2 regions of the Lysinibacillus sp. 54212 genome follow, and region 1 is predicted to be linked to the other one. Evidence: predicted binding sites of a transcription regulator. Region 1 holds the regulator's gene; the other holds the start of a gene.

Region 1 (4,220 bases):
TGTCAATTTACTCTACAGTGTTAAAAAAACGTGGAAAAGGTTATTTGCCACTATGTTCGATTTTATTCAACGGATAATTCCTTTCGATAAAGCTATCGCTAGCAAACACGCCTCTATACAAGAAATATTTTTTTTAATAAACACAGCCTAATCTATAATATAGGAAAAGGAGATTCGATATGATAGATACTACGATTACAGTATTAATGGTTGTGGAAGCTGTATTTTTGTTACTAACGTTATATTTTGTTTTAAGCTATATGAAGTATTTGAAAATTGAAGATGAGAGATTAGAAAAGCAGTCCAAATTTGCAGCAATTAGTTGTTTAGCGATTGCTTTTGCCATTCCAATACTCTCTACGATTTTTTAGTCTAGGAAACACTTAAGAAGTAAGTTGTAGTAGCCCACTAAATTTATGCGGGTCTATAATTTTATGAAGAGGCGGCTATACACATTATTTTACACTGCTTTCAGTATACTCTGTATATCTCCGGTGAACGGTTGCTTTACTTACTTGAAATCCTAAGCCTTGAAGCGTGCTTGCGATTTCGTTAAACGTAAGTCCCTTTTGACGAAGCTTAACAATTTCTTCTATAGGTACTTCTATTCGTTCACGCCCTTCTGCATTTCCTCGTTCTTTTAAATTCAACTCTGGTCTATAGCCATTTTCTACTGCCCTACGCATTCCTCTACGTATTTTTGCATTGTGTAACCTCCGCTGGTATTCCTCGACAATCGCCAATATTTCTAAAAGCATTGTATCCATTTCATTTAGTGAAAGTGGACCAGCATCATTTAATGAATACACGGTAGTTTCATTTTTTTGCAATAAATGCAGGACAGCCATTCGTGCATTGCCACGTCCTAATCGTGTTTCGTCTTGCACAAATAACGTCGTAATATTCTCAGCCTTCATAAAATCAAGCATTGCTAACAGACCATCACGATCCACATCATAGCCGCTTTGCTGATCCTCGAAAACTGCTGCAACTGAAAATTGTAGATTACTAGCATAACGAGTTAATTCCTCTCGTTGCCTAATTAATGATGTTTCTTGTGTAGATTTTTCAGTGCTTACTCGGCAATATAGTACTGCCTTGTTGTTGTTTGTCATTGTTGTTCACTCGCCACTTTTACAGAATAATGATCTTCTTTTATTAAATTTGCAATATAGATTGAATGTCTTTCAACTGGGATAAGGATTTCTTGTCCTTCTACAATCGCGCCAGTTTTCATCGCATTTTCTTTTTTTACAAACGTAATCCAATCATGCGTAGACATTTTACCACGATATTGATCGGCTAACGACCATAATGTATCGCCTTGCTCAATTGTAATATTTTTATAGTGCTCGATTTTTTCGTCTGTAATAAATAAGTATAGAATAAAGACAAGAGAAGCTGCGAAAAAAAGTGCTATATAGCTATTTTGTTTTAACCATTTCATTATAAAAAACCCCTTTACGAATGTTTGTTCGGTATGTATGTTTTCATATTAGAACAAACGTTTGTTTTTGTCAACTCTTTTTCGAACCTATGTTTGCATTGTTGTTCGCATAATGTTATACTGTTCGTAATTAGATAGAAGAAACTACATAAAAATAGAGAGGTGAGCACTATGACAAAGGTATCAAAACGACAAGAAGCAATACTAGCATTTATTAAAGATGAGGTGCGAGCAAAAGGTTATCCTCCATCAGTTCGAGAGATTGGAGAGGCTGTTGGTCTTGCTTCAAGTTCAACTGTACACGGTCATTTAGCGAGGCTTGAAAGTAAGGGCTTGATTCGTCGTGATCCTACAAAACCTCGTGCAATTGAAATTTTAGATCATGATGCTGATCCGGTTAATAAACAAGAAGTGATTCACGTTCCATTAATCGGGAAAGTAACGGCTGGATCTCCAATCACAGCAATTGAAAATATTGATGAATACTTCCCACTTCCTAATACATACGGTACGAGTGAGGATCAAATTTTCATGCTAGAGATTATGGGAGAATCGATGATTGAGGCAGGCATATTAGATGGTGACTTTGTCATTGTGAAGCAGCAATCAACAGCTCATAATGGCGATATCGTCGTTGCAATGACAGAAGATGATGAGGCAACGGTAAAACGATTCTTTAAAGAGAAAACTCACTTCCGTTTACAGCCTGAAAATTCTTCAATGGATCCTATTCTAGTGAATCAAGTATCGATTTTAGGTAAAGTTGTAGGCTTATATCGAACAGTACAATAAATATAAATGGAGAAGAATACGCAAGGTTTTCTTCTCCATTTTTCATTCCTGAATATTTAAGGGTATTGATTTCATAAATACGTGAGCATTACTGCAAATTCGTGCATACTTATGTTTTTCTGCATTTCATTCCCATTCAATAGATGGTTCTTGCTTATGTAGATCAACGGAAGAAAATAGTATATGAAGATGACAATTATAGTTATTTCAATTATGGAATTAAAATTAACGAATGAACAGCATCTCTTATATGAAGTCGCTTTAATTAATTGATGGACATACGGCTTCTCCAAAATCGAATCTGTAATCGATTTTTTTAGTTTGTAATTGTAGTAGCTTTATTTTACAAAAGAGATTTTATTGATCCCCATCATAAAAAGGCGGCCGAAAATCCAGATTTTCATCTAAATTTTCGGACAGCCCTTTTCGCTAACTATTGATATATTTTGCCGCCAGATTCTTTAAATTCTTTTGCCTTTTCCTTTAAACCTTCTTCAACCGCTTTCGTTTCTTTTTCTTTGACACTATTGCGAATATCATGTGAGATTCTCATGCTACAAAATTTCGGTCCGCACATCGAGCAAAAATGGGCTACCTTTGCTCCTTCTGCAGGCAATGTTTCATCATGATACTCTATTGCTCGTTCAGGATCTAATGATAAATTGAACTGATCTCGCCAACGGAATTCAAAACGCGCTTTCGATAAGGCATCATCTCGTTTTTGCGCTCCCGGATGCCCCTTCGCTAAATCGGCTGCATGTGCGGCAATTTTATACGTAATGACCCCTTCACGTACATCGTCTCTATTTGGTAAGCCTAAATGTTCCTTCGGTGTCACATAACAAAGCATGGCCGTGCCAAACCAACCAATCATCGCAGCACCAATCGCAGATGTAATATGATCATAGCCAGGGGCAATATCCGTTGTAAGCGGCCCTAATGTGTAAAACGGTGCCTCTTCGCAAATTTCTAATTGCTTATCCATATTTTCTTTAATAAGATGCATTGGTACATGGCCTGGTCCTTCCACCATCACTTGCACATCATGCTTCCAAGCAATTTTCGTTAATTCCCCAAGCGTTTCGAGCTCTGCAAATTGTGCTGCATCATTGGCATCATGAATAGAGCCTGGGCGTAAGCCATCGCCAAGCGAAAAGGCCACATCGTACGCTTTCATAATTTCACAAATTTCTTCAAAATACGTATACAGAAAGTTTTCTTGGTGGTGCGCTAAACACCACTGTGCCATAATCGATCCGCCACGCGATACGATGCCTGTTAAACGCTCCACTGTTAATGGAATGTAACGTAGCAGGACACCAGCATGAATCGTAAAATAATCTACTCCTTGTTCTGCTTGTTCAATTAATGTATCGCGGTAAATTTCCCATGTCAGATTTTCTACGATTCCATTTACTTTTTCAAGTGCTTGGTAAATTGGCACAGTCCCAACTGGCACAGCCGCATTACGGATAATCCATTCACGTGTTGTATGAATGTTTTTTCCTGTAGACAGATCCATAATCGTATCAGCGCCCCAACGTGTAGCCCAAATCATTTTTTCTACTTCTTCTTCAATCGAAGAGGAAACCGCAGAATTCCCAATATTGGCATTCACTTTCACGTGAAAATTGCGTCCAATAATCATCGGTTCTAGCTCTGGATGGTTAATATTGCATGGAATAATCGCACGACCTCTCGCTACCTCACTCCGCACAAATTCAGGCTCCATATTTTCTCTAATTGCAATAAACTCCATCTCCGGTGTAATCATGCCTTTTTTTGCATAATGAAGTTGAGTCACATTTTTTCCTTCTTTCGCACGCAATGGTTGGCGCTTTAAGTTCGGGAAAATGTTGTGTTGAGCACGAGGATCATCCTCATTACTATAGCCATTATCTTCCGCCTTCACTTGTCGCCCTTCATACTTTTCTACATCTGCTCGTTCCTCAATCCATTTACTGCGAAGAGCCTCTAGCCC
Region 2 (4,220 bases), on a different contig from region 1:
ATTACGCATGAGGAGATTTTTGGTCCAATTCTATTAGTGTTGCCGTATCAGGATGTTGAGAATGCTCTTGCATACATTCGTTCAAAACCACAGCCGCTTGCCTTATATTTATTTAGTGAAAATGAGGGGCTTGTTCAGCATATATTGCAAACAACCTCTTCTGGCGGTGTAACAATTAATGATATTTATTCGCACAATACCCACCCGAACCTACCTTTTGGAGGTGTAGGTAACTCTGGTGTCGGAAGCTATCACGGGATCCATGGCTTTAAAGGCTTTTCTCACGCCCGCGCTGTGTTTACCGCTATACCTCAGGAATACGAGCCATTTGTTATGCCTCCTTATAAAGGAAAGCTCGAAATGCTACAGCAAAAATATAAATAAAGTAAGAAAAATGTAAGCGTCCCGTTTAGCCACGATAAGCGCCGGCAGCTAGAGCGAGAAAATGCTCAAACCCTAAAAAAATTATACTTTCTTATACAGTAATCAAGGGGCTACCTAGAAAGTTTTGACTTTCTGGGCAGCCCCCTTGTTAAATGATTCAAATGCTTATATTTATTCAGTTCTATCAGTATTTAAACGTCTGTATAGATTCCTGCAAATCAACGGCCATTTTTGCTAAATGGGTTGAGGCTGCTGCTACTTCTTCCATAGCAGCATTTTGCTCCTGCGATGAAGCTGCTACACTTTGTACATTTGTACTTGATTTGATCGATACTTCGCTAATGATATCAATTTCCTTCACGAGCTTTTCAACGTCTAGGTGAATCGCACGGATAGCCTCTGTAACTGACTCGGCCTGGCTTTGTACATCATGGATGGCATCGTTTATTGTTAAGAAATTATCGCGTGCCACAGATACTTTTTCACGACCAACCTCAACAGAATGATTACTATTTTGCATATCATCCTCAATGATACGCGTGCTTTCAGTAATCTGAGTAACAACCTTTTCAATATCTCCAGCAGCTAAACTAGATTCATCTGCTAGCTTACGAACTTCCTCTGCTACAACGGCAAAGCCTTTTCCATGCTCACCGCTTCTTGCTGCTTCTATAGAGGCATTAATAGCAAGAAGGTTCGTTTGAGTCGCAATATTTTTTATAACATTAACAGCTGATACAATTGCCGCTGTATTTTCATCTAAATCCTGTACACGTGTGCTTAGTTCTACAGTGTTATCTGATATTTCATCCATTTGCCTGGTTAAATCTCGGACAGATGAACGCCCTGTGCTCGCCATATTCTTCGTTTCAACAGCTGCTTCATTCACATGCTCTATACTTTGTGAAATTTCATCCATTTTCTTCAGTATATGCGAGGATAAGCCCTTTACATCCCCTGTTAGTGAGTCTTGGTTTTCAATACCAGAGGCTATTTCTTGAATGGACTCTGTAACAACCTCAGTTGCTTGTGTTACCTCCATACTACTAGCAGTCAATTGCTCGGAGGTTGCTGCTACCTGCTGTGAGGACTCCCCTACCTGCTTCATCGTAGAACGCAGCTTTTCTGCCATCGTATTAAACCCTGTCGCCAGCTGGGCAAATTCATCCTTTGTTTTAAAATGAAGGGCTGTTTGTAAATCACCGTCAGCAAATCGGTTCATTTCCGAAACCGTTTTTTGAATGTTTTTAGCAACACGACGACCAAATACAGTTGCTATCACGATACTAATAATTAATGACAAGATTGTAAGCACGAAAATTTCTTTAATATTGAAAGCGCCCTGTTTCTTCGTTTTTTCAATCTTCTTTATCATCTTCTCCTGCTGACTTGTTGCCATCGTTTTACCGAAAACAACAAGCTTTTGTGAGCCCTCTCCTAAAACCGGTAGCGCCACCTTTTGCGCCTGCTCCACATCACCGTTTTGAGAAAGCGGAACAATTTGCTCATCAATTGGTGTCTCCCACTCTTTTAGTTGAATTAAAAATTGATCAAAATCCTTGTCGTCATAGCCAAGAGCTGCCAGACGATCAACGGAGCTATGTAAAGTTTCTCGAATTTCATAATGATTGTTTAGCATTTCTTCCTTACCATATAGCATATATCCACGAATTGCTGCATTCGCTCGAACCGTTTGGAAAGAAATATCATTATACAAATGAATAATCTCTGTATCCTTTTCAATCCTATCAAGCGTACGATTGTTTTCATTTAAATAGTACATACCTATGCCCGCAATACTTAAAAGGAGTACTAAAACAATGCCAAATGCAAATTGTAGCTTCCGTTCTACTGTCAGTTTCATCTTACACCCTCTATTCCTTAATAATAAGTCGTACTGAGTATATCTCATGTACGAGCTTTCTCCTATAGTTGTTATTACTATTATAACAAATCCTATCTAATATTTGACAAAATTAAAAACTCCTTTCAGAGTGGAGTTTTTAATTCCTCTCTATTGTCAAAAGAGAACGTTTGTTCTAAAATAGAGGTAAAGGAAGTAGGGAGGTAATATTTTGAGACCTAATCTAACGAAGGATATTAGTGTAGAAAGCTTTAAAGATTTCTATTGGTTAAAGGAAGAATTGCAATCATTTTGTAGAGAACATGCAATAAGTGCTTCTGGTTCTAAAATGGAGATTGCTGATAGGATTGAAACTTTTCTTCTGACAGGGGCAATCACAAAACCTACGAGACGATCGAATAAGCAAACGGAGCCCGAAGTAGATTTAAGCCTGAATAAGGTCATTACGGAAAACCATCGTTGTAGTCAGCATGTACGAGCATTTTTTGAGAGTGTAATACCGAAATTTCATTTTTCTACTTCTATTCAAAAGTATTTTAAAAGCAATGTCGGAAAAACATATCAGGATGCTGTCAACGCTTGGTACCAGGAAGAAGAACGTAAAAATGACCCGATGTACAAGAAAAAGATCCCTCCCCAATTCGAATATAATCAATTTATTCGAGACTATTTTGCTGACCCGAAAAATCGAGGAAAAAGTCGTGAAGAAGCTATTGAAGCATGGAACGAGATCAAGAAACTTCCTGGTAGCAATAAATACACGCCTATTACATAGTGAAGCGTCTCCTGTGAGCTAACCATCTATCGGGTAGAAGCTAGCCCTTGTTTGACATCGTACAAATGCTAGTTTTACCCGTTCGAGCCTTGGGATTGCAAGGCCAACGATAATTAAATTATTTACTTTACCTCAAGAACTTCACCTGTTTCAAAAGTGTGCAATTTCTCGTTTAAAATCGTCTTAAGAATTTTAAACCCCTTTGGACCCGTACAATGACATGAGTACATATGATTAATTGGCATGTTATTTAGTGTCTGCCCAATTCGAATGACTTCTTCTTTCGATTTACCTAATGTATTGAGTATCGGTAAACCAATTAAATGAAACCCACCAATTATTTTATCGATTTTTTTATTCGGGAACTTTTGTAATACTGTTTCTATCATTGAAACAATTCCATGATGACTGCATCCGCTAAATACGACTAAACCATTTGGACGTTCAATGACCAGCATGATTTCATGATCAAAGTTATCCAATTCTTTATTGGTCCCTTTATAAAGATTATTCGTAAATTCCTTAGTCGGCTGTAGGTAAATAATATGTATGCCCTTCCCTATTTCAATATCCTTCTTTACCAATTTCAAACGACTACTATATTCCATTTCTATAGTAGTGTCCGCGCCTACAGAATGAAAATAAGGACCTATTTTTAACCAATGTGGTTCTAGGGCATTTTGTGATAAAAAGATAGTTGCATGGTTATTCACTCTATTCAAAAAACCTAAGCCGCCAATATGATCCGAATGCCCGTGAGAAATAATGACTGCATGTACAATATCTAAATCAATTCCTAAAGCTTGTGCATTCTTTATATAAGATTGATCTGGCCCCAAATCAAATAGTATTTTCATTTCTTCGGTTTCAATATATAATGACAGACCATGTTTAGCGGTCAAATTTTTATCGAACTTTGAGTTTTCTAGTAAAGCAGTAATTTTCATTGAGATTCCTACTTTCTGACACTTTTTTATTCAACAACTTTTCAAGCTAGGATTAACCCTCACCTACTCCATATCAACAATCTCTAATTCCATGTCTTGATTTAATTTTAGGTTAACCCATTTGCTAGCTCCTGAAATATCAATTTTTTCGGTTGTTTTCTCTTCTGTTCCATCTAGATTTAAGCTATAAGATATTGCAATTGTTGAACTGGCTTCACTTAATGCTGCATCAAACCAAAGGATCTGTCCG

The links. Region 1 encodes LexA, which represses DNA repair genes until DNA is damaged. Its sites were predicted from a motif close to CGAACATATGTTCG; they were not measured.
Region 2: a site for LexA is predicted at 2,412-2,425, ahead of V4T18_RS06475 (DUF6434 domain-containing protein). Genes of this name have one in related genera too.

What each region holds. Positions count from the first base shown of each region.
Region 1 covers NZ_JBAFWZ010000013.1:78,165-82,384, forward strand. Annotated here, with positions in the region: gene V4T18_RS11105 (hypothetical protein) at 180-371, shown strand; gene V4T18_RS11110 (YneB family resolvase-like protein) at 456-1,115, opposite strand; gene yneA (cell division suppressor protein YneA) at 1,112-1,447, opposite strand; gene lexA (transcriptional repressor LexA) at 1,619-2,239, shown strand; gene thiC (phosphomethylpyrimidine synthase ThiC) at 2,673-4,220, opposite strand, start outside.
Region 2 covers NZ_JBAFWZ010000007.1:13,894-18,113, reverse strand. Annotated here, with positions in the region: gene V4T18_RS06485 (aldehyde dehydrogenase family protein) at 1-384, shown strand, start outside; gene V4T18_RS06480 (methyl-accepting chemotaxis protein) at 569-2,248, opposite strand; gene V4T18_RS06475 (DUF6434 domain-containing protein) at 2,460-3,023, shown strand; gene V4T18_RS06470 (MBL fold metallo-hydrolase) at 3,146-3,970, opposite strand; gene V4T18_RS06465 (hypothetical protein) at 4,034-4,220, opposite strand, start outside.